3 regions of the Arthrobacter halodurans genome follow, and region 2 is predicted to be linked to each of the others. Evidence: riboswitches for the same ligand, from Rfam matches in the RefSeq annotation. Region 2 holds a riboswitch; each other region holds the start of a gene.
What was found. A riboswitch is a leader RNA that binds a small molecule or an ion and turns the genes downstream of it on or off. The one in region 2 is predicted to bind S-adenosylmethionine.
Positions count from the first base shown of each region.

Region 1: another riboswitch for S-adenosylmethionine. It lies ahead of ACETWP_RS11990 (bifunctional o-acetylhomoserine/o-acetylserine sulfhydrylase); the one in region 2 lies ahead of sfnG (dimethylsulfone monooxygenase SfnG).
Region 3: another riboswitch for S-adenosylmethionine. It lies ahead of ACETWP_RS12540 (hypothetical protein); the one in region 2 lies ahead of sfnG (dimethylsulfone monooxygenase SfnG).

Region 1 covers NZ_JBHDLJ010000009.1:127,936-138,215, reverse strand. Annotated here, with positions in the region: gene ACETWP_RS12025 (glycine--tRNA ligase) at 1-1,345, opposite strand, end outside; gene ACETWP_RS12020 (DMT family transporter) at 1,466-2,449, opposite strand; gene ACETWP_RS12015 (RNA-binding S4 domain-containing protein) at 2,539-2,772, shown strand; gene ACETWP_RS12010 (GntR family transcriptional regulator) at 2,774-3,124, opposite strand; gene ACETWP_RS12005 (hypothetical protein) at 3,138-4,199, opposite strand; gene ACETWP_RS12000 (alpha/beta hydrolase) at 4,324-4,971, opposite strand; gene metX (homoserine O-acetyltransferase MetX) at 5,046-6,188, opposite strand; gene ACETWP_RS11990 (bifunctional o-acetylhomoserine/o-acetylserine sulfhydrylase) at 6,191-7,531, opposite strand; SAM riboswitch class IV at 7,603-7,720, opposite strand; gene ACETWP_RS11985 (VOC family protein) at 7,871-8,515, shown strand; gene ACETWP_RS11980 (CPBP family intramembrane glutamic endopeptidase) at 8,547-9,341, opposite strand; gene hutI (imidazolonepropionase) at 9,367-10,280, opposite strand, start outside.
Region 2 covers NZ_JBHDLJ010000005.1:21,154-31,433, forward strand. Annotated here, with positions in the region: gene ACETWP_RS07755 (helix-turn-helix domain-containing protein) at 117-746, shown strand; gene ACETWP_RS07760 (CoA-binding protein) at 756-1,271, opposite strand; gene ACETWP_RS07765 (O-acetylhomoserine aminocarboxypropyltransferase/cysteine synthase family protein) at 1,268-2,662, opposite strand; gene sfnG (dimethylsulfone monooxygenase SfnG) at 2,659-3,858, opposite strand; SAM riboswitch class I at 3,929-4,021, opposite strand; gene ACETWP_RS07775 (histidine phosphatase family protein) at 4,132-4,695, shown strand; gene ACETWP_RS07780 (LapA family protein) at 4,727-5,212, opposite strand; gene ACETWP_RS07785 (hypothetical protein) at 5,332-6,321, opposite strand; gene ACETWP_RS07790 (LacI family DNA-binding transcriptional regulator) at 6,395-7,390, opposite strand; gene ACETWP_RS07795 (asparaginase) at 7,676-8,728, shown strand; gene ACETWP_RS07800 (polysaccharide deacetylase family protein) at 8,740-9,627, shown strand; gene ACETWP_RS07805 (MFS transporter) at 9,627-10,280, shown strand, end outside.
Region 3 covers NZ_JBHDLJ010000010.1:89,792-100,071, reverse strand. Annotated here, with positions in the region: gene ACETWP_RS12555 (DNA-3-methyladenine glycosylase I) at 1-521, shown strand, start outside; gene ACETWP_RS12550 (DNA-3-methyladenine glycosylase 2) at 518-1,471, shown strand; gene ACETWP_RS12545 (siderophore-interacting protein) at 1,506-2,342, opposite strand; SAM riboswitch class IV at 2,525-2,642, shown strand; gene ACETWP_RS12540 (hypothetical protein) at 2,655-3,122, shown strand; gene ACETWP_RS12535 (acyl-CoA thioesterase) at 3,126-3,557, opposite strand; gene ACETWP_RS12530 (App1 family protein phosphatidate phosphatase) at 3,587-4,672, opposite strand; gene ACETWP_RS12525 (very short patch repair endonuclease) at 4,718-5,194, shown strand; gene ACETWP_RS12520 (pyridoxamine 5'-phosphate oxidase family protein) at 5,228-5,668, shown strand; gene ACETWP_RS12515 (acyl-CoA dehydrogenase family protein) at 5,684-6,865, opposite strand; gene ACETWP_RS12510 (CaiB/BaiF CoA transferase family protein) at 6,985-8,253, opposite strand; gene ACETWP_RS12505 (MFS transporter) at 8,310-9,815, opposite strand; gene ACETWP_RS12500 (MarR family winged helix-turn-helix transcriptional regulator) at 9,896-10,280, opposite strand, start outside.

The DNA.
Region 1 (10,280 bases), on a different contig from region 2:
GGTCCAGGGAGACGCGCTCCTGGCCCATGGTGTCCCGCTCGCGGATGGTGACCGCGTGGTCCTCCAAGGTGTCGAAGTCGACCGTGATGCAGAACGGCGTGCCGATCTCGTCCTGGCGGCGGTAGCGCCGGCCGATGGCCCCGGCGTCGTCGAAGTCGATGTTCCAGTGCTTGCGCAGGTCGGCCGCGAGGGCCTTGGCCTTGGGCGAGAGCTCCTCGTTGCGGCTCAGCGGCAGCACGGCGGCCTTGACCGGGGCGAGGCGCGGATCCAGGCGCAGCACGGTGCGCTTGTCGACCCCGCCCTTGGCGTTGGGCGCCTCGTCCTCGGTGTACGCGTCGACGAGGAAGGCCATCATGGACCGGGTCAGGCCGAACGACGGCTCGATCACGTAGGGGGTGAAGCGCTCCCCGTTGGCCTGGTTGAAGTAGCTGAGGTCGGTGCCGGAGCCCTTGGTGTGCGACGAGAGGTCGTAGTCGGTGCGGTTGGCGACGCCCATCAGCTCGCCCCACTCCGAGCCCTGGAAGCCGAAGCGGTACTCGAAGTCGATGGTGCCGGCGGAATAGTGCGCGCGCTCGTCCTCGGGGACGTCGAAGCGGCGCATGTTCTCCGGGTTGATGCCCAGGTCCAGGAACCACTCCCAGCAGATCTCCACCCAGTCCTTGAACCAGTGGTCCGCGTCCTCGGGGGCGGTGAAGAACTCGATCTCCATCTGCTCGAACTCGCGGGTGCGGAAGATGAAGTTGCCCGGCGTGATCTCGTTGCGGAAGGCCTTGCCGATCTGCCCGATGCCGAACGGCGGCTTCTTCCGCGAGACCGTCAGGACGTTGTTGAAGTTCACGAAGATGCCCTGCGCGGTCTCCGGGCGCAGGAAGTGCAGCCCGGCCTCGTTGTCCACGGGACCGAGGAAGGTCTTGACCAGGCCGGAAAACAGCTGCGGCTCGGTGAACTGCCCCTTGGTGCCGCAGTCGGGGCAGGCGATCTCGCTCATGCCGTCCCGGGGCTCGCGGCCCTTCTTGGCCTGGAACGCCTCGACGAGGTGGTCCTGGCGGTGGCGCTTGTGGCAGGACGTGCACTCGACCAGGGGATCGGTGAATGTCGCGACGTGGCCCGAGGCCTCCCAGACGGCCTTGGGAAGGATGATGGAGGAGTCCAGGCCGACCATGTCCTCGCGGCCGCGGACGAACGCCTGCCACCACTCGCGCTTGATGTTCTCCTTGAGCTCGGTGCCCAGCGGCCCGTAGTCCCAGGCGGAGCGGGAGCCGCCGTAGATCTCACCCGCCTGGAAGACGAACCCGCGCCGCTTGGCGAGGGAGATGACCTGGTCGAGCTTGGACTGGGGCGCCATAGAAAAAACTCCAAAGGTTCACGTGGCCGCTGGTTGCGGTCCGTAACGGGGGGATCGATACCGCCCCAGCCTAGCGCGGCGGCGGATGCGTGGCCGCATCGCGCGGGGGCACGGGACCGCTCAATGGCCGCCCGGACCCCGCCGCGGCCGCGGGGTGCCGCCGGGCTGCCACGAGGCAACCAGCACCGCGAGCAGCGTGATGAGGGTGCCCACGACCTCGGGGGCGGCAACGCGTTCGGGGGCCAGGACGAGGTCCAGCAGCAGCGACCCGAGCAGTTGGCCGGTCACCAGTCCGATCCCGAGCAGGAGCGAGCCGAGCCGCGGCACCAGCGTGACGCCGACGACGACGAACATGATGCCCAGCGGACCGCCGAGGACGTGCCACCACGCCGGCCCTTGCTCCGGCACGACGCCGGGGGCGCCCAGCGCCACGCCGGCGCCGCACGCCGCGAGGAGGCCCAGCACGCCCGCGACGTAGTTCACGGCGATGGCGGTGGACGTCGCGCCGTAGGCGATCCCGGCCCGGGAGTTCATGGACTGCTGGAAGCTGACGAACAGGCCCGCCGCGGCGGCGACGGCCAGCCCCCACCACGCGGACGGGTCGTCCCGGGCGCGGAGCCCCGTGCCGGCGGCGGCGACCGCGGCGCCGACGATCAGGAGTCCGGCGCCGGCCAGCCGCTGGCGGGTCATGCGCCGCCGCCCGGCCGGGCTGAACCCCACGACGTCGATGGCGATGCTGCCCAGCGTGCGCGTCGCGACCACGGCGACCGCGAAGAGGGCCAGCCCGATCGTGCCCACGCTGAGTGCCTGGGCCACGATGTAGAACGCCCCCACCAGGCCGGACAGCAGGAACCAGCGCGGGACGCTGCGTTCCTTCCAGACGGCGGGGACCCGGGCCCAGCCGCGACGCCCGGACGGGAGCGCCACGCTGGCGAGCAGCACGATTCCGAGCGCCGCGCCCTGGCTCAGGAGGGCCGCGGCGAGCACGCTCCCCATCGACGCCGCGGCCGCGGCGGTGACGAGCGCCTGGACCGGCATGAGGATCCCGGCCCCCGCGGCGACGAGCAGCGGAACCGCCGTCGGTGCGGGTGGGCGCTGGGTCACGGTTCTCCTCTGCTCGGCTCGGTCCCAGCTTGCCAGACCGCGGGGCCCGCGCATTCGCGTCCGGGGGCCTGCTGCCGGATGATGGAGCCATGAGCACCCCCGAACCGATGACCCTGCAGATCCGCGACGACACCATCCGCCTGGGACAGCTGCTCAAGCTGGCGTCCCTGGCCGAGGACGGCTTCCACGCCAAGGAAATGATCGAGAACGGGATCGTCAAGGTCAACGGGGAGATCGAGACGCGGCGCGGCCGCCAGGTCCGGCCCGGCGACACGGTCGAGGTCAACGGCGAAACGGTGGCCGTCGAGTCCTCCGCGTCCTAACTCACGCGTCCCAGCAGGCAGCGAGGATCCCGCGGGCGTCGTCGAGGCTCATCCCCGCGCCCCGGGCGGCGGCGGCGAACGCGCGGGCCTCGGCCAGCGTCGGGACGGCGGTGGCGTGGCCCGGGTTCACCCGGGTGCCGGCGGCCCGTCCCGTGCGGATCATGCCGCACGCCTCGAGTTCGCGGTAGGCCTTGGCGACCGTGCCGACGGCGACGCGCAGGTCGGCGGCGAGCTGCCGCACCGGCGGCAGGCGGGTCTCCGCCGGGAGCTCGCCTCCCTGGATGAGCGCGGCGAGCTGCGAGCGGATCTGTTCGGTGGGCGGCACCGGGGCGCCCGGATCGACGGTGATCACGGCGTTCCGGCGGTCACGGCACGGCGGGCGCCGCGGCGGCTCCCGCGCCCGCGGCCGCCCGCGCCAGCGCGGCCAGTCGCCGGAGGGCGGCCACGCCGAGCACGACGGCGGCCAGGAGCAGCAGGGCCCCGGCCCACCCGGTCGCCGCGCCGATGACGGCCCACGGCCCCTCGGTGACGAAGTCCGGCACCGCGTCGCCGATCCGGTCCCCCACCTCGAACCCCACGCGGTCCCCGGCCCGGCGCAGCGGTCCGAAGGCCATCAGCAGCACCAGCGCGAGTTGGAGCGCAAGGAACGCCGCGCTGACGAGCGCCAGGAGATGGCCCTCGAGCATCCGCCGCGTGTCGTCGAACCCCGCGAGCGCGGGATCCAGCGGGCGGGCGCGCGCGGCCACGGCGCGCAGGGCCATCAGGAGGAGGACGCCGGCCAGTGCGGCGACGGCCAGCACGGGCAGCCCGTAGTACCAGCCGGGGAACGGCCCCGCGGCGCCCGTCCCGTAGTGGAGCTCGGTGACGAACCCGGCGTCGTCCGTGGTCCATGCGGAGATGCCCACGCGGGGGAACTGCCGGCGCCGGCCGGTCTCGTCCGGGGTCGAGACCGCGCCGAACAGGAGCACCGCGGCGGCCAGGAGGGCACCGAGCAGCGCGGGAAGGACGAAGGCCCACGCCGGCCCGTGCGCCCGCGCCGTCCGGACCTCCAGGCGCGCGCTGCGCGGCCCCGGCTGGATTCCGTGCACCGTTCGGGTCGCCCACAGCGACGCCGCGGCGTGCACGGCGGCCCAGGCCAGCCACATCAGCGACGGCGCCACGAGCAGCGGCAGCCCCACGAGGCTGGGCCACGCGGCCTGCGCGGCGACGCAGAGGGCCCCGGCGGCGACGGCGGCGGCCACCGCGGACGCGTGCCGCACGGCGTCGGCCCGCAGCGCCGCCGCCGCCTCGGCCCGGCCCGCGGATCCGACGCCGGCCGGCGCGCCGCGCGGCGCCTCCACGGGCGAGGGGATGGCGCGGGACACCAGGACGCCGAGACCCACGAAGATCCCCAGAACCACCAGGAACACGCCACCGATGACCGCCATGTCGAGCCGCCTTTCCGTCCGTTTGTATCAACAGGACAAGACAAGACCCTGCGGACGCTTGTGTCAAGTGGACGCTACAAAAGACCGGTCGTGCCGCGGTCGGTCCCTGCGGACTGGTGCCGCGTCAGGACGCGAGGACCGTGCCCCGCAGGAATTCGCTGACGTGGCCCATCTCAGCCTGGGTGATCGAGTGCTGCAGGCCCGCGTAGAGCATCTTGGTGAGATCGGTGTGCTCCGTCGCCCACTCGTGCGTGTACTGGATCTTGTCCGGGGTGATGACCTGGTCCTCCTGCCCGCGGCCCCAGAACAGGGGCGGCCGCGCGGCGCGGGTTCCGGCGTCGTCGAAGAAGGGGTCGCCGTCGTCGGGGACGGCGAACCCGGACAGTCCGACGACGGCGGCCACGTCCCGGGGCCGGTGGCGCAGCGCGCTCGTCGCGACGGCCATCCCCATCGAGAAGCCCAGCAGGGTCACCGAGGAGTGGTTGCCCCGGACGGTGTCCAGCCACGCCCAGACGTCGGCGACGGAGCGCGTGACCCGGTCGACCGAGAAGTCCGGCTCGTGCATCAGCGGGAACCACGTGAAGCCCGGGCCCAGCGCCCGCGGCGCGCGGACGGAGGCGATCGTGAACTCGGCCGGCAGCAGGGGGGCGAGGCCGAGCAGATCCAGCTCGTGCGAGAGGTAGCCGTGGAAGGCCACGAGCAGCGGGGTGCCCGCGCGCTCCTCCTCCGGCTTGGACCAGGCGACGACGGGTTTCCAGGTGGTTTCGGTCATGGCACCATTCAACCAGCCCCGCAGGCCGCGGCGCGCGGCCGCCGCGGGGCCGCCAGCGCCCAGCCCGGGAGTCCCTAGTCCAGGAAGCCGTCCCGCAGTTCCGCGTCCAGCTGCCCGATGTCCGTCAGGAAGCCGTCGTGTCCGATGGGAGAGGTGATGTACCGGACCGCGGTCCGGCCGGGCAGGGACCGTGCCAGCCGCTCGGACTGCTCGGGCCAGTACAGGCGGTCGCTGTCCACGGCGGCGACCATGAACCGCACCCCGGCGAGCCGCCCGAGCGCGGACCGCACCCCGCCGCGGCCGCGGCCGACGTCGTGGCTCATGAGCGCCTCCGTCAGCGCCAGGTAGCTGTTGGCGTCGAAGCGGCCGACCAGCTTCGAGGCCTGGTGGTCCAGGTAACTCTCCACCTGGTAGCGCCCGCGGTCGAACGTCGCCGAGCCGAGCGGGAGTTCGGACCCCTGCGGCGACCGCCCGAACCGCACGTCCAGCTCCGGCTCGGAGCGGTACGTGATGTGCGCGAGCCGCCGGGCCAGACCCAGTCCGGCCACGGGGCCCGGCCCGGCGGCGTAGTAGTCGCCCCCCGCGAAGTCCGGATCGAGCCGGATGGCCTCCGTCTGGATGCGCGCGAAGGCGATCTGCTCGGCGCTGGACGCGGCCGTGGCCGCGACGACGACGCAGCGCGCGACGCGGTCCGGGTACTCGGCGGCCCACTCCAGGGCGCGCGCGCCGCCGAGCGAGCCGCCGAGCACCGTGTGCCAACGGTCGATGCCCAGCGCGTCGGCCAGCCGCGCCTCGGCGCGGACGGAATCGCGGACGGTCGTGAACGGGAACCGCGAACCCCAGGGCCTGCCGTCCGGATCCGGGCTGGACGGCCCGGTGGTCCCGTAGCAGCCGCCGACCATGTTGGCCGCGACAACGAAGAAGCGGTCGGTGTCGATGGTGCGGCCGGGACCGACGAAGCCGTCCCACCATCCCGGCTCCGCGCCCTCGCCGCGGGCCACGTGCGTGTCGCCGGTCAGCGCGTGGTGGAGCAGCACGGCGTTGGAGGCGTCGGCGTCGAGCCGGCCCCACGTCTCGTAGCCCACGTCGAGGAACGGCAGCGAGCCGCCGGTCTCGAAACGGAACGGGCCCGTCCGCAGGGTGCGCAGGACACCGTCCCGCCCGGGCCCCGCGGCGTCCGTCCGGGTCAGGCGCTGGGATGCGGTGCCGAAGTCGATGCTCACTTCACCGCCTGGAGGTCGGTGGCGCCGGTGCGCACGGCGTCGAATCCCGCGGCCAGGTCGGCGATGATGTCGTCGATGTGCTCGATCCCGACCGCCAGCCGCACCAGGCCCGGGGTGACCCCGGCGGCACGCTGCTCGGCCTCCGCGAGCTGGGAATGGGTCGTCGAGGCCGGGTGGATCACGAGCGAGCGGACGTCGCCGACGTTGGCCACGTGGGAGTGCAGCACGAGCGCGTCGACGAAGGCCTGCCCCGCCTCCTTGCCGCCGGCGATCTCGAAGGACACGATCGCCCCCGTGCCGCGCGGTCCGTACCGGCGGCCGCGCTCGAACCAGGGGCTGGACGGGAGTCCCGCGTAGACGACGGACCCGACCTGCTCCTGGGTCTCGAGCCACTCGGCGACGGCCTGCGCGTTGGAGACGTGGCGCTCCATGCGCAGGCTGAGCGTCTCCAGTCCCTGGGCGATGAGGAACGCGTTGAGCGGCGCGACGGCGGATCCGAGGTCGCGCAGGAGCTGTACGCGCGCCTTGAGGACAAACGCCAGGTTCGCGCCGAGCAGCCCGCCGACCCCGAGGTCCCGCGCGAAGACCAGCCCGTTGTAGGACTCGTCCGGCGTGTTGAAGCCGGGGAACCGCTGCGGGTCCGCCGCGAAGTCGAAGTTCCCGGAGTCCACGATGACGCCGGCCATGGCCGTGCCGTGCCCGCCGAGGTACTTGGTGGCCGAGTGGACGACGATGTCCGCGCCCCACTCGATCGGGCGGATCAGGAACGGCGTGGACAGCGTGTTGTCGACGATCAGCGGCACGCCGACCTCGTGGGCGACGGCGCTGACGCCCTCAATGTCGAGCACGTCCTGGCGCGGGTTGGCGACGACCTCGCCGAAGAACGCCTTGGTGTTCGGGCGCGCGGCCGCGCGCCACTGGTCGAGGTCGTCCGGGTCGGCCACGAACGTCACCTCGATCCCGAGCTTGCGCAGGGTGTGCTTGAAGAGGTTCTGCGTGCCCCCGTAAAGGCTGGGGCTGGCGACCACGTGGTCCCCGGACTCGGCGACGTTGAGGATGGAGTATGTCGTCGCCGCCTGGCCGGAGGACAGCAGCAGCGCGCCGACGCCCCCCTCGAGGTCGGCGATGCGGGTCTCCACGGCCTCCTGCGTGGGGTTGCCGATGCGGGTGTAGATCGGCGCGAGCTCCTGGAGGGCGAACCGGGCCGCCGCGCTCTCGGCGCTCGGGAAGACGAACGACGTCGTCTGGTAGATCGGGAGGGCCCGGGCGCCCGTCGCCTCGTCGGGCGTCTGCCCGGAATGGATCTGTCGCGTCTCAAAGGACCAGTTGCTGGACATCGTGGTGCTCCCCTTCGTCGGAGGGGCCGTCCCCTGCGGCGGGCCCACCGGACGGTGGCGCCGCCGGAAACGACCCGCGCTTGCCCCACGCCCTTCGCGGCGCGGAGCCAGGTCCTCACCCGGGGCACCCCACCGCGAGTGGAGGGTTGCCGGCCAGCAAACCGGGGTTTCGCGCTGGCACTCATGACCTACCACCAGTCTACGGACGGTCGCGCGGGCGGCAAGATCCGCGGCCGTTTTGTGACGCCGGAGGTACGCATTTCGCCTTCCGCCCGCTGTCAGGCGCGTATTAGGGGAGCCTAAGTCGAGACCCACCTCACAAAGTGCCATCATGGGCACATGATGAGGTTGGACCATGTTTCTTACGCTTGCGGACCTGATGGGCTGGCGGCCACGGCCGGGCGCATCGCAGACATGTTGGGGATCGAGTCCGTCAAGGGCGGCGTCCATCCCCGTTTCGGCACGCGGAATGTGATTTTCCCGCTGCTGAACGACCAGTACCTGGAGGTGGTGGAGGTGCTGAATCACCCGGCGTCGGACAAGGCGCCCTTCGGGCAGGCCGTGCGCGCCCGCTCCGAGATGGGCGGCGGCTGGATGGGCTGGTGCGTCGCCGTCGACGATCTGGCGCCCTTCGAGGAGCGGCTGGGCCGCTCCTCCGTGCCGGGCAACCGGAAGTTCCCGGACGGCCAGGAACTGACGTGGCAGCAGATCGGCATTAAGGGCCTGATCTCCGACCCGCAGGTCCCCTACATGCTGCGCTGGGACGACGGCACAGAGGACCTCCACCCGTCCAAGGCCCTGGCCCCGCAGGGGCGGATCTCCAAGATCACGATCGCGGGCTCCCGGGAGCGCGTCCGCGAATGGCTCGGCACCCCCGAGCAGAGCCCGCTGGAGGGCGTCGAGGTGGAGTGGCAGGCGCCCAACGGAACTCCCGGCATCATGTCCGTCACCTTCGACACCCCCCACGGAGCGGTGACGGTCTAGCGCCGTCGCGGTCCGGCGGTCGGGTCCGGGCCTAGGTCCCCAACCCGATCGCCGGACCGAGGAGCGAGTATCCGACGAATCCCGCGGTGTCCAGCAGCGCGTGGGCGATCACCAGCGGCATGACGCGCTTGTAGCGCAGGTACAGCCAGCCGAACACCAGGCCCATGAGCACGTTCCCGACGAACGGCCCGAACCCCTGGTACAGGTGGTAGCTGCCGCGCAGCAGGGCGGAGGCGAGCAGGATCGGCCACACGCCCCAGCCGAGCCGCCGCAGGCGGTCGAACAGGTAGCCGACGACGATGACCTCCTCCACGACGCCGTGGCGCACCGCGGACAGGGCCAGGACGGGCACGGTCCACCAGTACGGCTCGAGCGCGGCCGGGACGATCGCCGTGGTCACCCCGAGGGAGCGGCCGACGGCGTACATGGCCAGCGTGCCCAGCCCGATCCCGACGAAGAGCGCGACCCCCCACCCGAGGTCGGCCCAGGGCCTGCGCAGGTCGAACCCCATGCGCCGGAAGCCGTTGGCGCCCGCGTGCGCGAAGAGGAAGAACACCAGCGCCACCGGCACCAGGGCGAAGACGATGTCGAGCAGCTGGTACGTCAGGTCGAAATACGGGCGCTCGCTGAGGCTGTTGTTCATGCTGGTCGTCTGGTCCGCCAGCGGGGCGCGACTGAGCTTGTCCATGAGGCTGACCACGGCGTAGACCGCGGACTGCCCGAGCGAGAGGCCGAGGACGATGAGGAGCTCCACTTTCAGCCGCCGGTGGTCCTTCGTCGGGCCGCCGGTTCCGGTCTGCCGCGGGTCGTTGCGCACTCGGTCCATGACCCGATCCTAGCGATGCGGCGGCTCAGCCGCCGTGCCGGACACCCGCCCGCCAGACCGCGCCGGTCAGCGGCATCCCGGGGCGGTACGCCAGATGGGTCGCGGACGGCGCGTTGAGCAGCTGGAGGTCGGCGCGCTTGCCCACCTCGAGCGACCCGACGCTGTCCTGCACGCCCAGGGCCAAAGCGCCGCCGAACGTGGCCGCCCGCACGGCCTCGTCCACCGTCAGCCGCATCTGCAGGACGGCCGTCGCGACGCAGAAGTTCATCGACGTCGTGTAGCTGGTGCCCGGGTTGCAGTTGGAGGCCAGCGCGATCTCCACCCCCGCGTCGACGAGCCGTCGCCCCGGCGCGAGCGGCTGCCGCGTGGAGAGGTCGCAGGCGGGCAGGCAGGTGGCCACGGTGCCGCGCGCGCCGCGCGCCGCGGCGGGGTCCCAGCCGGACCAGCTGCCGGCGAGCGCGGCGACGTCGTCGTCGTCCAGGTGGTTCACGTGGTCCACGCTGGCGGCGCCGAACTCGACCGCCAGCCGCACCCCCGGCCCCGGTCCCAGCTGGTTCCCGTGGACGCGCAGTCCCAGGCCCGCCCGCCGGCAGGCGTCGAGGACGCGCCGGGACTGCTCCTCCGTGAAGGCCCCCCGCTCGCAGAAGACGTCGGCCCAGCTCACGTACGGGAGGACGGCGGCGAGCATCCCGCCGCAGACGAGGTCGGTGTACTCGTCTGCGTCGGCCCTGGCGGGGACCAGATGCGCTCCGAGATAGGTGACCTGGTCGGCGACCGTGGACGCGATCCGCGCGTGCCGGGACTCCTCCTCCACGCTCAGGCCGTAGCCGGTCTTGGTCTCCAGGTACGTGGTGCCGCCGGCGACGGCCTCGGCCACGCGCCCCAGCAGCAGGCGGGTGAGCTCGTAGTCGCCCGCCGCGCGGGTCGCGTCCGTGGTGA
Region 2 (10,280 bases):
GTAATTACGCAAAGAGAGTTGCGCAAGAGTAGTTGCGCAATGATTTTCGCGTGTTGGGTAGACTGGTCTCGCCGCCACACCGGCCGGCCCCGTCACCACACCGAGCGGAGGACCGCGTGGAACCGCAGGTCATGACGTCGCTGATGCTCAAGGCACTGGCGCATCCGATCCGGCGCCGGATCATGTCCGTGATGGGAGCGCAGGACTTCGCGCGCGCCGCGGACCTGGCCGAGCAGCTGGGTGTCCCCGCGAACACGCTGAGCTTCCACCTGCGCAGCCTCGCGGACGCGGGGTTGATCCTCGAGGCCCCGGAGCACGCGCGCGACCGGAGGGACCGGGTGTGGAAGCTGGCCCACGTCGCGTTCCAGGTCGGGTCCCCCGAGGAGCCGATCGCCCCGGAGAACGAGCTGCCGCTGACGGGATTCCTCAGCCAGATGGCCCTGGACCAGCAGCGCATGGTGGCCCGGATCCTGGAGTGGGCGCCCGCCTACGCCACCGGGCGCGACGCGGACGTCAAGGGCAACCTCAGCACGGGAACGCTACGCCTGACGCCCGGACAGGCGCGCGAGGTCTTCCGCGAGATGCAGGAGGTGCTGGAGCGGGCGCGCGAGCTCCACGGCGCGGGCGCGCCGGCCGGCCCCGGGCCGGGGGAGGGCCCGGGGCCGGAGGACGGCGCGGATGCGGCCCCGGACGCCCGGGTCTGGGCGTGGGACTTCACGGTCATGGCGGCGCGGGAGGACCTGTAGCCCCAGTGCTCAGGCGAGGACCTGCCGCTTGGAGCTGACCACCCCGGTGTTGAAGCCGGCCAGGTGGAGGCCGCCGTGGAAGCGGGCGTGCTCGATCTTGACGCAGCGGTCCATCACCACGTCCAGCCCCGCGGACTCGGCCGCCGCGGCGACGTCCTCGTGCCAGGAACCCAGCTGCAGCCACAGGGTCTTCGCCCCGACGGCGATGGCCTCGTCGAGCACTCCCGGCAGGTCGTCGTGGCGGCGGAAGACGTCCACGAGGTCCGGGGCCTCCGGCAGGTCCGCGAGGGACTTGTAGACGGGCTGGCCGAGGATCTCGTCGAGCACCGGGTTCACGAAGTACACCGTGTACTTCGACGAGGACAGCAGGTACGTCGAGACGAAGTACGAGGCGCGCGAGGGCTTGTTGGAGGCCCCGACGATCGCGATGGAGCGCGTGCCGCGCAGGATGTCCAGCCGCTCGGGGGCGGAGGGGCCGGTCCACGCCCGGCCGGTCCCCGCCGGGGTCGTCGTTTCCGCGCTCACTGGGACGCTCCGATCTCGAGGGGTTCCCCGGGGCCCGGGCGGGCCGGGGGGACGACGCACGCTGCGGCGTCGTACTGCGCTGCGGCGTGGGCGCCGTGCGGCGCCTCCCGCTGGGAGGCCTCCAGGGCCTGGTCCAGGTCCCAGATGATGTCCTCGACGTCCTCCAACCCCACGCTGAGACGGATCAGGTCCTCCGGAACGCCGCCGGCGGCGAGCTGGTCGGCGCTGAGCTGCTGGTGGGTGGTCGAGGCCGGGTGCAGCACCAGGGTCCGCGCGTCGCCGACGTTGGCCAGGTGGCTGGCCAACTGCAGCGCCTCGATGAACCGCCCGCCGGCGGCGCGCCCGCCCCGGACCCCGAAGCTGAAGACCGAGCCGACGCCGAGCGGCAGGAGCTCCTTCGCCCGGGCGTGCTGCGGATGCGACGGGAGCCCGGCGAAGTTCACGTAGCCGACCCGCGGGTCGGCCTCGAGCCACCGCGCGACCTCGAGCGCGTTGGACAGGTGGGCGTCCATGCGCTGCGGCAGCGTCTCGACCCCCTGCAGCAGCTGGAAGGCCGACTGCGCGGGCAGCGAGGGGCCGATGTCGCGCAGCTGCTCCGAGCGCAGCTTGGTCAGGAAGCCGTATTCGCCGAAGTTCCCCCACCAGGAGACGTTCCCGTAGCTGGGCACCGGCTCGGTCATGGTCGGGAACCGGCCGTTGCCCCAGTCGAACGTCCCGGACTCGACGACGACGCCGCCGAGCGTGGTGCCGTGCCCGCCGAGGAACTTGGTGGCGGAGTGGATGACGATGTCCGCGCCGTGCTCGATCGGACGCAGGATGTACGGCGGGGTGAGCGTGGAGTCGACGATCAGGGGCACCCCGGCCGCGTGGGCCACGCGGGCCAGGCCCGCCAGGTCCGCGATGTCGCCGGAGGGGTTGGCGACGACCTCCGTGTAGACGGCCTTGGTGTTCTCCCGGATGGCGGCCGCGAAGTCCTCGGCGTCGTTGCTGTCCACGAAGGTCGTCTCGACGCCGAAGCGCCGCAGCGTCACGTCCAGCTGCGTGATGGTGCCCCCGTAGAGCTTGGAGGACGCGACGATGTGGTCGCCCGCCTGGGTCAGGGCGGCGAAGGTGATGAACTCCGCGGCCATCCCCGAGGACGTGGCCACCGCGCCGATGCCGCCCTCGAGCGAGGCGATGCGCTCCTCGAACGCGGCGACGGTCGGGTTGCCGATCCGCGAGTAGATGTTGCCGTACTTCTGCAGCGCGAACAGGTTCGCGGCGTCGTCGGTGTCCTTGAAGACGAACGACGTCGTCTGGTAGATGGGCACGGCGCGCGCGCCGTGCTCGGCGTCGGGCGTGCCGCCGGCGTGCAGGGCGCGCGTGCGGAAGCCGAACTGGTGGTCGGTCATCGGGTGTGGGCTCCTTCGAGGTCGGTGGTGGGCAGCAGCCCGGTGTTGAGTTCGGTGCCGTTCTTGCGCGCGAGGTCGGCCTCGAGCTCGCGCACGATCGGCAGGACGTCCCGGCCGAACGCGGACACCTCCTCCTGGAAGTGGAGGTAGCAGGTCAGGAGCAGGTTGACGCCGATCTTCTTGAAGTCGACGATCCGTTCCGCGATCTGCTCGGGGGTGCCGATCAGGCGGGAGCGGAAGCCGTCGTTGTACTGGACCATGTCCTCGAACGTCGAGTCCTCCCACATGCCCTTGCCGTCCGAGGTGGACTGCCCGGCCTCCTTGACGGCCGCCGCGAAGCCCTCGACGGCGGGGCGGTGGGCCTTGGCGATGATCTCGCGCAGCGTCTCGGTCGCCTCGCGCTCGGTGTCGCGGGCGATCACGAAGCCGTTAAGTCCGAACCGCGGCTTCGCGGGGGCGGTGCGGGCGCCGGATTCCGCGGCGCGGACGACGCCGGAGATGTTGTCCCGGAAGCCCTCGAGCGAGCGTCCGTTGGAGAAGTACCAGTCGGCGGCGCGCCCGGCGGCCGCCTGGGCGGCCGTGGAGTTCCCGCCGAAGAAGATCTCCGGGTGGGCCCGGCCCGGGACGTCCAGCGGCGGCGGGTTCAGGGTGAAGTCCGTGATGTTGTAGTACTTGCCGGACTGGCTGTAGCTCTGCTCGGTCCACAGGCCGCGCAGCACGCCGATGAACTCCTCGGTGCGGACGTAGCGCTCGTCGTGTTCCAGCCAGTCCAGGCCGAAGTTCACGAACTCGTCCTTCAGCCAGCCGGAGACGATGTTGACGGCGGAACGGCCGCCGGAGATGTGGTCGGCGGTGATGATGAACTTGGCCAGCACGCCGGGGTGCCACATGCCCGGGTGGACGGCCGAGATGACCTTGAGGCGTTCGGTGGCGCCGAGGAGGGCCAGCGAGAAGCTGGTGGCCTCGTGCTGCTTGTCGGCGCCGTAGCTGGCGGCGTAGCGGGTCTGCGTCAGCGCGTACTCGAAGCCGGAATCCTCGGCGATGCGCGCGAGCTTCTTGTTGTAGTCGAAGTCCCAGCTGGTGCGCTGCTCGATGGTCGAGACCACCAGGCCGCCAGAGACGTTGGGAACCCAGTAGGCGAACTTGAGCGGGGTCTCGAGGTCGGCCACGGGGCTGACGGGGATGCTGTTGCTCATCGGTGTGGTCCTTGGTGCGGGCGCCGCGGCGCGTGGTCGGGGGATCCCGGGGCAAAGATTGCTTGCGCACTCTCCATCGCTTCTGGCGGTAGCACCTTTCCGGCAGTGCGGATGGTTGCTGCGGCGTCGTCAAGCCAGATCTCTCGGCCGCTCGGGATGGTCACCCCATTGTGCCAAGAAGCGGGGATTCGTCAAACAATGTTGAGCCGGGTTGCGGCCTGTGCCCCCACGGCCGAACAATCTGCGACGCCGGGCGGCCGGTACGCTGGAGGGATGGCTTCGAGACTGGCGTTGGTGCGGCACGGCGAGACCGACTGGAACGCCGAGGGCCGGCTGCAGGGGCAGACCGACATCCCGCTGAACGCGGTCGGTCGGGGACAGGCGCGGGCGGCGGGGCACGAGCTGTCCGGCCCCGCCGGGTCCGGCGCCGGCGGCCCGGCGCGCTGGGACGTGCTCGTCTCCTCGCCCCTCGCGCGGGCCGCGCAGACGGCGTCGCACATCGGCGGCGTCCTGGGCCTGGCCGCGCGGCGCCCGGTGGCGGACCTGATGGAGCGCCACTACGGCGACGGCGAGGGACGCGTGGTCGTGGGCCTGCCGCGGCACGACCTGGACCGCCTGCTGCTCACGGCGGAGCCGGAGCGGGACGTCGCGGAGCGCGGCGTCCGCGCGCTCGCCGGCCTGGTGCGGGAGCACCCCGAGAGCAACATCGTTGTCGTGGCCCACGGGACGCTCCTGCGCCTGACGCTGGAGGCCATCCTCGGCGAGCGCCACCCGCGGCTGCTCAACGGCCAGGTCGTCGAGCTGGACGCCGCGCTGCTGCTGAGCCGGACCGGCTGACCGGCGCGGGAGCGGGCCCGCCAGCCGCGGATCAGCGCTTGTTGCGCGCGCGCCGCCGGTGGGCCTGGGTCCGGAGCTGGATGATGCGCGCCGCGCCGGCGCTGGCCACCAGGAACCCGCCGGCCACGGCCGCGACGAGCAGGGCCAACCCGAGGTTCACGGTGCCCTCGAGCTGGAAGTAGCGCAGCTGGACGCTTGTCTGGTTCTGCGCGATGAAGATGATCAGCAGGACCAGGGCCACGAGCGCCGCGATCGTCGCCGCCCAGACCATGCCCGTGCGGGTGACGCGGCGGTCGTCGTCGTCCTCGGCCGACGCCGGCGACCCGGCGCCGCCGGGCGGCACGGCCGTCGCCTCGCGGTCGACGGCAGTGCCGCGGTCGACGGCGGTGCCGGGGGCGTCGCGCGTGGCGACGATATCGTTCGACTCCGTGGCGTCGGCTCCGGCCGCGGGAGCCTCGGAGGGGACGGGCGGGACGTCGGAAGCGCCGTTCCGGGGTGCGAGGGGATCGCTGCTCATGGGGACCTCTTTCTTCTGCCGCGGTCGGCGTGCGCCGGCGGCCTGTTGTTGGGTCAACTCTTGCACGGATCCGTGGATCCCGGGTCGCCGGCCGCGGGCCCGGCGGCGATCCGGTTCGGCTACACGCGCGCGATCAGGGCCTCGCCGACCTCGGCGCGCTGGTAGAACACCTCGCGGCCGGCGCGCATCGAGGACGCCAGCCCGCCCGCGGCCATGATCTTCAGGTGCCCGTTGACCGTCCCGGCCGCCAGGTCGAGCGCGCAGGCCAGCTGCTTCGTGGTCATCGGGACGTCGAGCTGGGCGAGGATCTGCGCGCGGGTTCGCCCCAGCAACTGGGCGACCGGGCTGGACTCCGCCTCGCGGCTGGACTCCCACAGCCGGCCGACGCCGCGCGGCGCGTAGGTGATCGTCGGGACGAAAGGCCGCACGTTGAGCACCAGGGTGTTCGGCCACACGAACGCGTTGGGCACCAGGATCAGCCCGCCGCCGGGGGCGGGGAGGTCCACCTGCTCGCAACCGCGCACGATGTCCAGGCCGTCGGGCGTGGGGACCACGCTGGGGTGGAGGGACTTGAAGACCTCCTCGATGCCGCTGCGCGCCATCTGCGCGAGCCGGGAGTCGATGTCGGCCAGCAGCAGGGAGCGCAGGCGCGGCCACCACGGTTCGACGGCGGTCTCCCAGTACCACGCGAGCGCCTCCGTGATGCGCCCGATTCCGCCGTCGATGTCCGCGAGCAGCGCGTCGAGGGTCTCGCGGACGGGGCCCTCCGGGCGCTGGGCGTCGAGGAAGCGCAGGTCGCGCAGCCAGAGCTCCGGCGGCACGGCGGCGACCGCGGCCAGGGTCCGGGCGAACGTGTCCTGGTGCTGCGGGGTGGGGGTGAGGGAATCCGCGATGAATCCGCGGGGCCGCACCACGGTGGCGAGCACGCGCAGGTGCGCCGACTTGCGGGGATCCGTCGATTCGGCGAAGCGGCGCCTGGTGGACTCGATCCACGGCCGATGGAGGGGCGTGCCCAGCTGCAGCGCCCGGAGGCTGGTCACCGTTTCCCACATCGGGGAGGCCTCAAAGCGGACCTTGGTGAGGTCCTCGCTCGTGAGCGTGATGTGCATGGGATCAGGGTAGGCGCGGGCGCCGCCCGGCGCGAGGATTCGGTCAGGGCCGAATCGTGGCGTGCCCCGCGCGTCAGGCGCTGCTCTCGCGGACGAACAGCGTCGGTTCGAGCCGCACCGACTCCACGTCCTGCCCGTCGAGGACCTCGCGGAGCATGTGCACCGCCGTCCGTCCGATCTCCTGCAGGGGGGAGCGGACGGACGAGAGCGGGATGGGGAGCTCGGCCGCCAGGGACGTGTCGTTGAACCCCACGACGGCCATGTCCTGCCCCACGCCGAGGCCGTGGGAACGCAGGGTCCCCATGGCCCCGATGGCGGCGAAGTCGTTGACGGCGAACAGGGCGGTGGGGCGCGTGGCGTTGGTCTGGAGGATCTTCTCGGCGGCCTCCCGGCCCCCCGCCGTGTCGAAACCGGACCACACGACGCCGTCCGCCGGGATGTGCCCGCCCAGCTCGCGCCAGCGCGCGGTGAATCCCGACGTCCGGTCCACCGCCGTGCTGGCGAACGGCTCACCCGCGATCACGGCCACGTCGCGGTGCCCGGCGGCCCACAGGTGGTCGGCGACGAGCTCCCCGCCCCGCACGTCGTCGCAGGTCGCCGACGGAAAGCCGGGGACCCTCCGGTTCATGAGCACGAACGGGACGCCGCGGCCCGCCAGCTCGGGCAGCAGCCTTCCGTCCAGATGGGCGTCGCCGAAGATGAGGCCATCCACGCGGCGCGCGAGCATGACCTCCGTCTTGCGGCGCTGTTCGCGCTCGTCGTCGTGGGAGTTCATGACGAACGTGGAATGCCCGCTCAGCGCGGCCGCCTCCTCGATGCCCTCGTACATGAGCGCCAGAACCAGGTCCGACAGCCGCGGCACGATGACGCCCAGAAGGTGCGTGCGTCGGGTCCGGAGGCTGCTGGCCTGCGGATCCGGCGTGTAGCCGAGTTGCCGGGCCATGTCGCGGATCCGCTGCGCGGTCTCGGACGACGCCGCTCCGCGCGCGCCGCGGGGACCCGCGTGGAGCACCCGCGAGACCGTCGAGGGATGCACTCCCAGCTGGCTCGCCAACACCTTGAGGGTCACTGCCTGACTGCCAGCGTTCTCTTGTGCCACATCCGCCCCGTTTCACCGTCAGGAAGTATTCTTCCTCATTCGCACGCCGGGGCGGGAAGCCCTTGACGTGCTCTGGGTCACATTCTAGAGTCGGCATCGTCGAACTGCCCAATCGTTTGGGCATCGTGCCAGGAAATCGCCGGAATCCGGTAACAAGCCCTCAACACAACCTACGACCCGCGGAAACATTCGAGACCTAGCGTTGTGCCCAATCGTTTGCGTGCCCAATCGTTTGCGCAGGAAGTGCGGAATCACATGACAGCCGAACAACCCCCCGGGCCCCACGTGGTCCTGCTTGCCACGGGAGGCACCATCTCCTCCCGGCACCGGACGGGCGGGCAGCGCGGTGCCGTGGCGGCCGATGCCGGCGGCCAGGTGCTGGGCAGCGTCGTCGGCCCCTCCCGCCACCCGGTCCGCGTCGTGGACGTGTTCCGGCGCGGATCCTATTCGCTGACCTTCGACGAGATGGTCGCGATCTGCGTCGCGGTTGCCGAGGCGTTCGCCGACCCGCAGGTGCTGGGCGTGGTCGTCACACACGGCACTGACACGATGGAGGAGACGGCCTTCCTGGCGGACCTGACCCATGCCGAGGACCGTCCCGTCGTGTTCACCGGCGCCCAGCGGCCGGCCGACTCCCCCCTGCCGGACGGCCCCGGAAACCTGGCGCGGGCCATCGCCGTGGCGGGGGCGCCGCAGTCCCGCGGACGGGGCGCACTCGTGAGCTTCGCCGGGCAGGTCTTCCCCGCGCGGGGCGTCCGGAAGGTGGAAACCCTGAGGGACCAGGCCTTCGGAAACCCCGACGTCGGGGCGGCCGGGACGGTGGACGAGGCGGGCGTCGTGTCCCTCGGTGCGGTCCACCCGCGGCTCCCCGCGCTGCCGCTGCCCGTCGCGGGAAACGCCGCTCGGGCGGACCTGGTGGCGGTGTATCCGGGCACCGACGACACCCTCCTGCGGGCCGCGATCGGCGCGGGGGCCGCCGGCATCGTCCTGCAGGCCCTGGGCAGCGGCAACGCCAACACCGAGGTCTGCGCCGCGGTGGCCAGGGCCTCGGCGGCCGGCGTGACCGTGGTGACCAGCACCCGGGTCGCCGCCGGTCCGGTGGCCGCCGTCTACGGCAACGGCGGCGGGCGGGACCTGTTGGACGCCGGCGCCATACCGTCCGGGATCCTCCGGCCCTCCCAGGCGCTGGTCCTGCTGCGGCTGCTGCTGCGCCTGGGGGCCAGCCGGGACGACCAGGCGCGGGCGTTCCGCCTGCACGGCGCGCCGCCCCCCGAACTTTCCACCACACCAACCCAACCATCACGATGAAAGGCCGAACCATGGCAAAAGACATTCAGGTTGCATTCGGAGTCGACGTGGATGCCGTCGCGGGCATGCTTGGCTCCTACGGCGGCGAGGACTCGCCGTGCGACATCTCCCGGGGGATGTTCAGCGGCGAGGTCGGAGGACCGCGCCTCATCCGGCTGTTCGAGAAGTACGGCCTCCCCTCGACCTGGTTCGTGCCGGGCCACTCGCTCGAGACGTTCCCGGACCTCACCCGGATGATCGTCGACGCCGGGCACGAGATCGGTGTCCACGGGTACTCGCACGAGAACCCGATCGCCATGACGCGCGAGCAGGAGACGGCCATCCTGGACCGCTCCATCGAGCTCATCGAAAAGGTCTCCGGCCGCCGCCCCACCGGCTACGTGGCCCCCTGGTGGGAATTCTCCCCGGTCACCAACGAGATCCTCCTCGAGCGGGGGATCAAATACGACCACTCGCTCATGCACCGGGACTTCGAGCCGTACTACGTCCGCGTCGGCGACAGCTGGAAGAAAATCGACTACACGAAGGACGCCGGGACCTGGATGGAGCCGCTCGTGCGCGGACAGGAGACGGACCTGGTGGAGATCCCCGCGAACTGGTACCTGGACGACCTGCCTCCCATGATGTTCATCAAGGCGGCGCCCAACTCGCACGGCTTCGTGAGCCCGCGCGACGTCGAGCAGCTCTGGCGCGACCAGTTCGACTGGGTCTACCGCGAAATGGACCAGGCGTCCTTCACGATGACCATCCACCCGGACGTCTCGGGCCGCCCGCAGGTCCTCCTGATGCTCGAGCGCCTCATCGAACACATCAACGGCCACGAGGGCGTCAGGTGGCTGACGTTCGACCAGATCGCCGACTCCTTCCTGGCACGCAACCCGCGAAAGGACACCCTCTAATGCGCACCGAACAGCTCGCCGTTGACCTGACACCCCCCGCCGCGGGGGAGAAGCGCCGCTTCCCGGTCTTCTCCAAGCGCGACACCAGCATGGCCACGGGGCTGGCCCTCCTGGCGTGGACCATCGCGGTCTTCGACTTCGGCCTCTTCGGCACCCTGCTGCCGGCCATGCAGGAAGAGTTCGGATGGACCGAGTCCCAGGCCTACGCCCTCACCACGTGGATCGCCGTGGGCACCGCGATCGTGTGCTTCGGCATCGGACCGGTCATCGACCGTCTCGGCCGCCGCAAGGGAATGATGGTCACGATCGGCGGCACGGCCATCGTGTCCGGCCTGACCGCGCTCATCCCGACGGGCATCCCGTACCTCAGCAACGGGTTGCTGGTCCTGATCCGGTCGTTCGGCGGGCTCGGCTTCTCCGAGCAGGCCGTCAACGCGACCTACATGAACGAGGTCTACCAGGTCACCGAAGTCGAGGACAAGCGGAAGAGGCCGGGCTTCCACTACGCGTTCATCCAGGGCGGATGGCCGCTGGGCTTCCTGCTCGCCAGCGCGCTGGCGCTGGTCTTCCTGCCCTCCCTGGGCTGGCGCGCGCTCTACGTCATGGCGGCCATCCCGGCGGCGATCATCGTGTGGGTCATCGCCAAGAAGCTC
Region 3 (10,280 bases), on a different contig from region 2:
ACTACTACGACACCGAATGGGGCCTGCCCGTCCGCGACGAGCGCGGGCTGTACGAACGCATCAGCCTCGAGGCCTTCCAGGCGGGGCTCTCGTGGGCCACGATCCTGCGCAAGCGCCCCGCCTTCCGCGCGGCGTTCGACGGCTTCCGCCCGGACACCGTCGCCGCGTACTCCGACGCGGACGTCGAACGGCTGATGGGCGACGCGGGCATCGTCAGGAACCGGGCGAAGATCCTGGCGGCCATCACCAACGCCCGGGCGACCGTCGCGCTGCGCGACGAAGGCGGGCTCGTGGAATTCGTCTGGTCCTTCCGGCCGGAGACGACGCCGGAACCGCGCACCTTCGACGACGTGCCGACCAGGTCGCCCGAATCCCTCGCCCTGTCCAAGGCGCTGCGGGGAAAGGGCTTCGCCTTCGTGGGTCCCACCACGATGTACGCGCTCATGGAGGCCATCGGCATCATCGACACGCATCTGGTCGACAGCCACCGCCGCGGTTCGTCCGGCGTCTGGCCCGCGTGAGCGCGGACCCCGGAACCGGCACCGGGCGCGCCCGGATGATCCGCGCCCGCGGAGGACTCGCGGCCGGGCCGCTGCTCGGGGCCCTGGCCGCCCACGCGATCCCCGGGGTCGACGTCGTGGACCGGTCCGCGGGCACGCACCGCCGCGCCGTCCCGTTGGCGGGCGGATACCGCGCCGTGACGCTGTCGGCGGACGCGGACGGGGTGCGGGTGCTCGCCGCGCTCCGCGGCGGGCCGCCATCGGATGCGGCCCGCCCTGCAGCGGACGCGGGCCCCGACGCCGGGGAGGCCCGGGAGTTGGAGGGACTCATCACGCGCTGGCTGGACCTGGACACCGACCTGGCGCCGGTGAACGCGTCCCTGCGGCGCGATCCCGTGCTGGCCCCGCTGGTCTCCGCACGGCCGGGGCTGCGCATCGTGGGTTACCTGACCCACTTCGAGGCCGCCGCCACCACGGTTCTCGGTCAGCAGGTCTCGCTGGCCGCCGCCCGGACCTTCGCGGGTCGCCTGGTGTCGGCGTTCGGCGCGGACGGGCCCGGCGGGCTGAGGCTGTTCCCCGAACCCGGCACCATCGCCGCCCTCGACCCCGAGGAGTTGCGCGCCGCCGTCGGCGTCACCCGCGTCCGGGCCCGCACCGTGCACGCCGTCGCCGCCGCGCTCGCCGCCGCGTCCGCGCCCGTCGGAGGGCCGCCGGGCCGCGAAATCGGCCACGGTGGATTTCCGCTCTCGCGGGCGGAGCTGCTGGCGTTGCCGGGCATCGGTCCCTGGACGGCGGACTACCTGGCCGTGCGGGCGGCCAGGGACCGCGACGCGTTCGCGCCCGGCGACCTGGTGCTCCGCCGCGCGCTCGGCGGCATCACCGCACGGGAGGCCGCGGCCCGGGCCGAGCGGTGGCGCCCCTACCGGGCGCATGCCCTGTTCCACCTGTGGACCGCCGCGGCCTATCCCTGACGCGGGCCCGCGGGCGGAAAGCGGCAACCCGCGGCTAGTCCGGGAAGATCTGCCCGATGGGCTCGCGCTTCTCGGCCTGGAAGGTGTCCTCGGCGCGCCCGAACGCCCAGTAGGCAGACAGGGACATGCGCCGGCGGTCCACACCCTTCTCGTCGGCCAGATAGCGGCGCAGCGCCTTGACCATCTCCCGCTCCCCGTGGGCGAACACCTGCACCTGGCCCGGCAGCCAGGCGCCCTCCATCACGGCCGCGGCCAGCAGCGTGCTTTCGGGGGTGAAGACCCCGCCTCGGTGCAGCCAGTGCACGGCGACGCCGGGAGGGGCCGCCAGCGCCAGCTCGTCCGCGGGCCCGGCGACCTCCAGGTACGCGATGCCGCGCGCCGAGTCGTCCATGGCCTCCAGCGCCGCGGCGATGGCCGGCAGCGCGGACTCGTCGCCGGCCAGCAGGTGCCAGTCCGCGTCGGGGTCCGGGCGGTACATGCCGCCGGGCCCGGAGAAGCACACCCTGTCGCCGGGCCGGGCAGACGCGGCCCAGGGGCCGGCGATGCCGTCGTCGCCGTGCACCACGAAGTCCACCTGCAGGGTCCGGGCCTCCTCGTCGACCCGGCGGACGGTGTAGGTCCGCCGCACCGGCAACTGCTCGGGCGCCAGCCGCGCGCGCAGCGCGTCGAGGTCGTAGGGCGGCTCCAGGCCGAGCGCCGGATCGGCGAAGAGCAGCTTGATGTACTTGTCCGTGGCGTCCTTGTTCCGATAGGCGGCGAATCCCTCGCCGCCCAGCGTCAGGCGCACCATGTGCTCACTGAGCGTCTCCGACGCCAGCACCTCCAGGACCACCTGGGGGCGCGGCGGCCGTGCAGTGGGTGGAACGGTCATGCGGCGTTCTCTCCTTCGGGTGTCGGCGTGCTCCGGCGTGTCGTTCCTTCCCAGCCAATCCCACCGCCGCGCGCAACGCAAACCCGCGGCGCGCAACGCAAACCCGCGGCGCGCGCCGCACCGCCCCGCGCGCCGGCCGCGCGCCGGCCGCGCGCCGGCCGCGCGGGATAGGATGGGGGCAGCTTCACGAGATGCGGCCAGCCACGGGCTCCGACCCGGCCGCACACCAACCCCATGCTTCACGGGTGGTTCGGATGACGAAAGCGGTCCGGCCCACAAGGCGCCGGGCAAGAGCAACGGAAGGTGTCCACCATGGGCTTTCACCTATCAACCACGGGCGCCGACGCGCACTGTTCCTCCGTGGACTCCGGACACGGACTGTGCCCGGCGCGGCTGCGCGGCGCGCTGGCCGACGCGACCGCCTGGGAAGCGGTCCACGTCGTCGTCTCGGTCCCCGACCAGCGCGTGGTCCTCCACACGCGCGACGGCCGCCGGCTGGGATTCCACACGCACGACGCCCTCCGGGTCGAGGCGCGGCTGGCGCCGCGGCGCGCCATGGACGCGGCCGCCAACACGCGCCGCTGTGTCTGGAACCGCAGCGCGGACATCCTCGGCCTGCCCTCCGACCCGGCACGGCACGCCGGTCGCGGCTACGTCAGTCTGGCCCGGGATCGGCTCGCGCCGTGCGGGTTCGCCCACGATGCCGGGCTGGCCGCCGCGTTCGACGCCGTCACCGCGGGACTGCGGGCCACCGATCCGTCGCGGCCGCGCCACGGGTAGGCGTCAGCGGAACACCGGATCCCCGAGGAACTCCCCGAGCGCCTCCCGGCGGTCGGCGGGAATCCGCAGGACGCGCGACTCGGCGGCCGAGAAGAAGGCCAGCGTCGTCGTCGCCTTGACGCAGAGCTCGCCGCCGAAGGGGTCGCGGAACTCGTAGCTCATGTCGAAGCTGGCCGGCTTGACCGCGGAGACCCACACGTCGACGTCGGCCGGGACGTTGCGGTAGTCCAGCGGGCGCACGTAGCGGATCCGGTGCTCCACCACGAGGGTCTGGGTGCCGTCGGGGACCGACGAGAAGAGGTCGACGGCGGGGGCGTTGCCGGGTTTGCCCGTCCCGCCGGGCACGCCGAAGGACGCGATGCGCGCCTCCTCCATCATGCGCACCAGATTCACGTTGTTGATGTGGCCGTAGGCGTCCATGTCGCTCCAGCGCATGGGGATCTGAACCCGCAGCCGGCGGCCGCTCACCCCGGCTCTCCGGTGCGCCGCTCGTCGGCCTCGACCAGGCCCAGCTTCTCGAGCTCGGCGATGATCTGCGCGCCGTCGGTCGCATAGACCCACGGGACGCCGGGGGTCGAGTCGACGGTGCCCTGCGAACGGCCGCCGGCCAGCACGGCCTCCGACGGGGTCAGCTGGCGGATGACGATCGCGCGCACGTTCTGCGGGTAGCGCTTCGCGAACTCCGCGTAGATCTCCGGGTCGTGCTGCCCGTCGTCGCCGACCAGCAGCCACCGCATGGTGGGGAACTCGGAGGCCAGCCGCCGCAGCTGGTCCACCTTGTGCTTCATGCCGGAACGGAACCAGCGACCCTCGGTCGGCCCCCAGTCGGTGAGCAGCAGCGCTCCATCCGGGTACAGGTTGCGGGACAGGAACCGGGCCAGGGTCGGCGCCACGTTCCACGCGCCCGTGGACAGGTACAGCACGGGCGAGGCGCTGCGGGCGCGCATCAGCCGCTCCATCATCACGGCCATCCCCGGCGTCGCGGCCCGGGCGTGCTCGTCCAGCACGAATGAGTTCCAAGCGGCCAGGAACGGCCGCGGCAGGGCCGTGACCATCACGGTGTCGTCGATGTCGCTCAGGAGGCCGAAGTCGACGTCGCCGTCCACCACGAACACCTCGGCGACCGAGGGTTCCGAATCCTCGCACCGGAGGGTGATGGAGTGCCATCCGGGCGTCAGGGACGCGGGGATGCGGGCGTCCAGGACGCCGCCGCGGTCGGCGTCGACCGTGAACTCCTGGCCGCCCACCGTGGCGACGACCTCGGCGAAGGGAATCGGCGAGGCGATGAAGTTCCGCCAGCCGCGCACGCCGTCGGAGACGATCCGCGCGTCGAGCTCCCCGTTGTCGAACGCCCCCCGCGGGGCCAGCACGATCCGCGCGAACACGCGGACCCATCCGTCGTCGGCGCCGGCGAGGCCGTAGCCCCGCGACGGGAGGACGTTGACGGCCATGCCGCGCCCGCGCGCGTTGCGCTCGCGGAACGCGTGCCACGAGTCCTCGAGGCGGACACCCAGGTGTTTCGTGGTCTTGGCGATGTTGGCTTCAGGCATGTGGCAAGTCTTTCACGTCCGCGGCGCGACTGTCAGACTGGGGCCATGGACCGCCTGACGCCCGAACAGCGTTCGGCGCTGATGGCGCGCATCCGGGGCAAGGACACGGGACCGGAACTGCGGGTCCGGAGGATCGCCCACGCGGCCGGGTACCGCTTCCGGCTGCACGGGCAGCTGGCCCGCCGGGCGGCCGCCGCCGCCTCGCGCCGGGCCCCCGATGTCCGGCTGGCCGGAGGGCGGCTCCCGGGGAAACCGGATCTGGTGTTCCCCTCGCGGCGGAAGGTGGTCTTCGTCAACGGCTGCTTCTGGCACGGGCACGACTGCCCCGTGGGACGCCGGGCCCCGGCGTCCAACGCGGAGTTCTGGGCCGCCAAGCGGGCGGGCAACGCCGCGCGCGACGCCCGCCACGAAGCATCGCTGGGCAGGCTCGGCTGGCAATCGCTGACGCTCTGGGAGTGCCAGCTCAAGGACGCCGACGCCGTGCTCGGCCGCCTCGACGAATTCCTCGGCCCCTCCCCCTAGCGTTTTTCTACTCCACGTCGAAGAATGGTGGCCATGATGTTCTCCCACGCAGACGACAACCCGGTCCTCGTCCTCGACGCCGAACAGTGCTGGCGCCTCCTCGACCACTCCAAGCACGGGCGGATCGCCCTGAGCGTGGGCGGGGAGGTCGACATCGTCCCCGTCAACTACGCGGCGGCCGACGGCAAGATCTACCTGCGCACGGGCCCCGGGACCAAGCTCGCGGAGCTGACGGTGAACCCCAAGGTCGCCTTCGAGGCCGACGGCATCCTCAGCGAGGAGGCGTGGTCCGTGGTCATCCGCGGCCGCGCCCGCTCGCTGGAGACCGAGGCGGAGATCGCCACGGCCCGCGGGGCCGGCGTCGTGCCGTGGGTCCCGACCGTCAAGGAGTCCTGGGTCGAGATCGTCCCGGCGCAGATCACGGGCCGCCACTTCCAGCTGGGACCGCAGCCGGAGATGTTCGACGAATACTAGGCCCGCGGCGCCGCCTCAGCGGAACGCGGGGATCCCCGTGAGCTTCTGGCCGAGGATCAGGGTGTGCACCTCGTCGGTCCCCTCGTAGGTGCGGACCGACTCGAGGTTGTTGGCGTGCCGCAGCGGCGAGTACTCCAGCGTCACCCCGTTGCCGCCCAGGATGGTCCGGGCCTCGCGGGCGATCTTGATGGCCTCGCGGCAGTTGTTCAGCTTGCCCACGGAGATCTGGTGGAGCTGGAGCGTGCCGGCGTCCTTCATGCGCCCGATGTGCAGCGCCAGCAGGAATCCCTTGTTGATCTCGAGGGCCATGTCGACGAGTTTCAGTTGGGTGAGCTGGTACCCGGCCAGCGGCTTGTCGAACTGGAGGCGCTCCCGCGAGTAGGCCAGGGCGGCCTCGAAGGAGTCGCGCGCCGCGCCCATGGCGCCCCACATGATCCCGTAGCGGGCCTCGTTGAGGCAGGAGAACGGGCCCTTGAGGCCGACGGCGTGCGGCAGGACGGCCTCGTCGGGCAGCCGGACGTCGGTCAGCTCGATGTCGCACTGGATGGACGCGCGCATGGAGAGCTTCTGCGGGATCGGCGTCGCCGCGTACCCGGGGGTCTCCGTCGGGACGACGAACCCGCGGATCCCGTCCTCGGTCTGCGCCCAGATCACGGCGACCTGCGCCACGTTGGCCAGGCCGATCCAGCGCTTGGACCCGTTGAGCACCCACCCCCCACCCTCGCGCCGGGCGAACGTCTTCATGCTGGAGGGGTCCGACCCCGCGGTGGGCTCGGTCAGGCCGAAGCAGCCGATCGCCTCGCCCGCCGCCATCCGCGGCAGCCACTCGAGCTTCTGCTCCTCGGAGCCGTGCTTGTGGATCGCCGACATGGCCAGTGAACCCTGCACCGAGACGAAGGTCCGCAGCCCGGAATCGCCGGCCTCGAGCTCCGCGCCGGCCACGCCGTACTCGACCGCGGACCGTCCGGCGCAGCCGTAGCCGTCCAGATGCATGCCGAGCAGGCCGAGCTTCGCCATCCGGGGGACGATCTCCAGCGGGAAGACCGCCTCGTCGTACCAGCGGGCGATGTGCGGCTTGATCTCCGCCGCCACGAACTCCCGCACCGTGGCGCGCAGCGCCAGCTCGCCGGGCGTGAGCAGGGCATCGAAGTCGATCAGGTCGGACGGGTCGGCGGTGGTGGTGTCGGGGCTGGACATGGCGGAGGCTCCTCGGAGGCGGGACGGTGCGTCACCGGATGGTGGATCATTGGATGGCTGGACGACGGACGTGCGGGACGGGATGCGGAATGGACGGGGCGCGGACGCGCGCCGGGGCGTTATCCACCGGACGGCGCCGCGGGGTGCGAGGGCGCCGCGGGGTGCGAGGGCGCCGCGGGTTCGGCGGACCCGGCTGGCGGGATTCCCAGCCAGTCGAGGACCTCGCGCGTGTGCTCGCCGAGGCGCGGCGGGGCCCGGGTGGGCGAGACCAGCGGCGGTTCCCAGGTGGCGGGGTGGCGGATCTGGCGGCCGACCGCGGTGCCCGCGGCGTCGTGCACGTCGATCGTGGGCTCCAGGCCCAGGGATTCGGCGAACGCGATGCCCTCGTCGATCCCGGCGACGCGCCCGGCGGGGATCCCGGCCGCCGTAAGTCGCTCCTGCCATGCGGCGGCCGGGGCGGACGCCAGCGCCGCCTCCAGCAGCGGAACGAGCTCCCGGCGGTGCGCGACCCGCGCGCTGTTGGTCGCGAAGCGCGCGTCCTCGGCCACAAGCGGCACGCCGAGTTCCGCGCACAGGCGGCCGAACTGCCCGTCGTTGCCGGCGGCGACGGCCAGGGGGCCGTCCGCGCAGGCCAGCGCCTGGTACGGGACGATCGAGGGGTGTTCGTTGCCCATCCGCCCCGGAACGACGCCGGCGCCCAGATAGGCCTGCGCCTGGTTCGCGAGCGCGCCCTGCAGGCTGGAGAGCAGGTTCACCCGGACGTGGCTGCCGCGCCCGGAGCGGTCCCGGGCCCGGAGCGCGGCGAGGATGCCGATCGTCGCGTCCTTGGCCGTCAGCACGTCGACCAGGGCGACGCCGACCTTGTGCGCCTCGCCGCCGGGGTCCCCGGTGATGCTCATGAGCCCGCCGACCGCCTGGGCGATGAAGTCGTAGCCCGGCAGGTCCGCGCCGGCCTCCGCGCCGAATCCCGAGATGGACGCGTAGACGAGGCCGGGGTTCCGCGCGGAGAGTTCGGCGTAGCCCAGGCCCAGCCGGGACAGGCCGCCGGGCTTGAAGTTCTCCACCACGACGTCGGCGCGCAGGGCCAGCCGGCGGGCCGCGGCGAGGCCGTCCGGGTCCGCGAGGTCCAGCGCCACGGATTCCTTGTTGCGGTTCACCGACTCGAAGTAGGTGGACCCGGTGGCGGAGAACGGAGGCCCCCAGCCGCGGGTGTCGTCGCCCGTTCCGGGGCGTTCGACCTTGATCACGCGGGCGCCCAGGTCCGCGAGGGTCATCGTGCACAGCGGTCCGGCGAGGACGCGGGAGAAGTCCGCGACCAGCACGCCGTGCAGCGGCAGCGCGGCCGGGGCCGCGGCGCCGACGTCGTCGTCGGGCTCGATGCGTGGCACGGGGCTCCTTTCGGGTGGTCCACGTCCCACGCTAGCCCACCCGGCACCGGCCGGGGCTACACCGACCGCCGCAGCGGAACCTCCTTGATGCAGACGACGCAGAGGAACGCGAGAACGGCCACCGCGGCGGAGATCAGGAAGATCGCCGCCGTCGCCTCGCCGTAGGCCCCCTGGACGATGGACTGCATGTTCGCCGGCAGCGCCGAGAAATCCATCGACGAGGATCCGCCGACCGGGCTGCCGGCACCGTCGGGCGAGACGAGGTGCGCGGCCGCGAGTCCGTCGAGCGTCAGCGCGCCGACGCGGTCCGAGAGCACTGAGCCGAGGACCGCGACGCCGGCCGCGCCGCCGATCGAGCGGAAGAACGCCACCGACGAGCTGGCCGTGCCGATCTGGGTGACCTTGACCGTGTTCTGCACGGCGAGCACCAGGTTCTGCAGCATCATGCCCATGCCCAGCCCGTTGAGGAGCATGCCGAGGGCGAGGATCCAGTAGGGGGTCGCCTGGTCCATGGTCCCCAGCAGCCCGAGCCCGCCGATGTTGAGCAGCGAGCCGACGACGAGGAAGACCTTCCAGCGGCCGAAGCGGCTGATCAGCTGCCCGGAGAGCACCGAGCCGACGAGGTTGCCGAGGATCATCGGCAGCGTGAAGAGGCCTGCCTCGGTCGGCGTGGCGCCGGCGGAGAGCTGGAAGTACTGGCCCAGGAACGCGCCGGAGCCGAACATGCCCACGCCGATCGCGATCGAGGCGACGATGGCCAGCGCGGGCGTCCGCTGCACGATGATCTTGAGCGGGATGACCGGCTCGGGCACCCGGGACTCGACGAACAGCAGCGCGGCCACCATGAGCAGCGAGGCGCCCACCATCGCCAGCGTCTGCCAGGAGCCCCACGCGAAATGCCCCGGCTTGCCGACGAACGACACCCAGATGAGCAGCGTGCTCACCGAGGCGGTGACCAGCGTGGCCCCCGCCCAGTCGATGTAGACGCGGCGCGGCACGTGCACCAGATGGAGGGTCTTGTGGATCAGGACCATCGACACCAGCGCCAGCGGAATGCCGATCCAGAACGTCCAGCGCCACCCGAGCGGCGTGTCGACGATGAAGCCGCCGAGCAGCGGACCGCCCGCGGTCGCGACGGCCATGACGGCGCCGAAGTACCCGGAGTAGCGTCCGCGCTCGCGCGGCGGGATGATGCTGCCGATCACGGCCATGCCCATCGCCGTGAGTCCGCCCATGCCCAGCCCCTGGACGACGCGGGCGGACATCAGCATGGGGATGTTCTGCGCGAACCCGGCCAGCAGCGATCCGGCGACGAAGATGAGGATGCCGACCTGCGTGAGGAGCTTCTTGTCGAAGAGGTCCGCCATCTTGCCCCAGATCGGCGTGCTGGCGGCGTTGGCCAGCAGGGCCGCGGTGATGACCCACGCGAAGTCCGTCTGGGTGCCGCCGAGCTCCGCCATGATGGTCGGCAGTGCGATCGAGACGACGGTGGCGGCGAGCATGGCCGCGAAGAAGCTGGCCAGCACGCCGACGAGGGCGCGCAGGACCTCCTTCTGCGTCATCTGCGGCTTGTCGGCCAGGGCCTCCCGGATCGGCGCGGGGGTCCCGGATTCGTGGGCGGAGGTGGCCCGGTCCGCGGCGCTCACGTGGCGGCCTGCCTGGGCTCGGGACGGCTGGCGGCGTCGCGGGAGAGGCCCTCGCGCAGGACGTCCGCGAGCTCGTCGAGCAGGGTGACGGCGTCGCGGGCTCGGGCCTCGTCCCAGTTGTCCAGGAGCTCGGCGAGCAGCTCGGCGCGGTGCGCCGTCGACTCCTCGACGGCGGCGCGGCCCGCGCCGGTCAGGCGGAGCAGCTGGGCCCGCGCGTCGGCCGGATCCTGATCGCGGAGCAGCATGCCGGCGGACTCGAGCTCCGCCACATGGCGGCTCAGCGACGCGGGACCGATGCCCAGCGCGCGCGCGATGTCGGTGGCGCGGACCGGCTCGTTGTTGTGCACGCGCACCAGCACGGCGAGCGGTCCGATGCCGGGC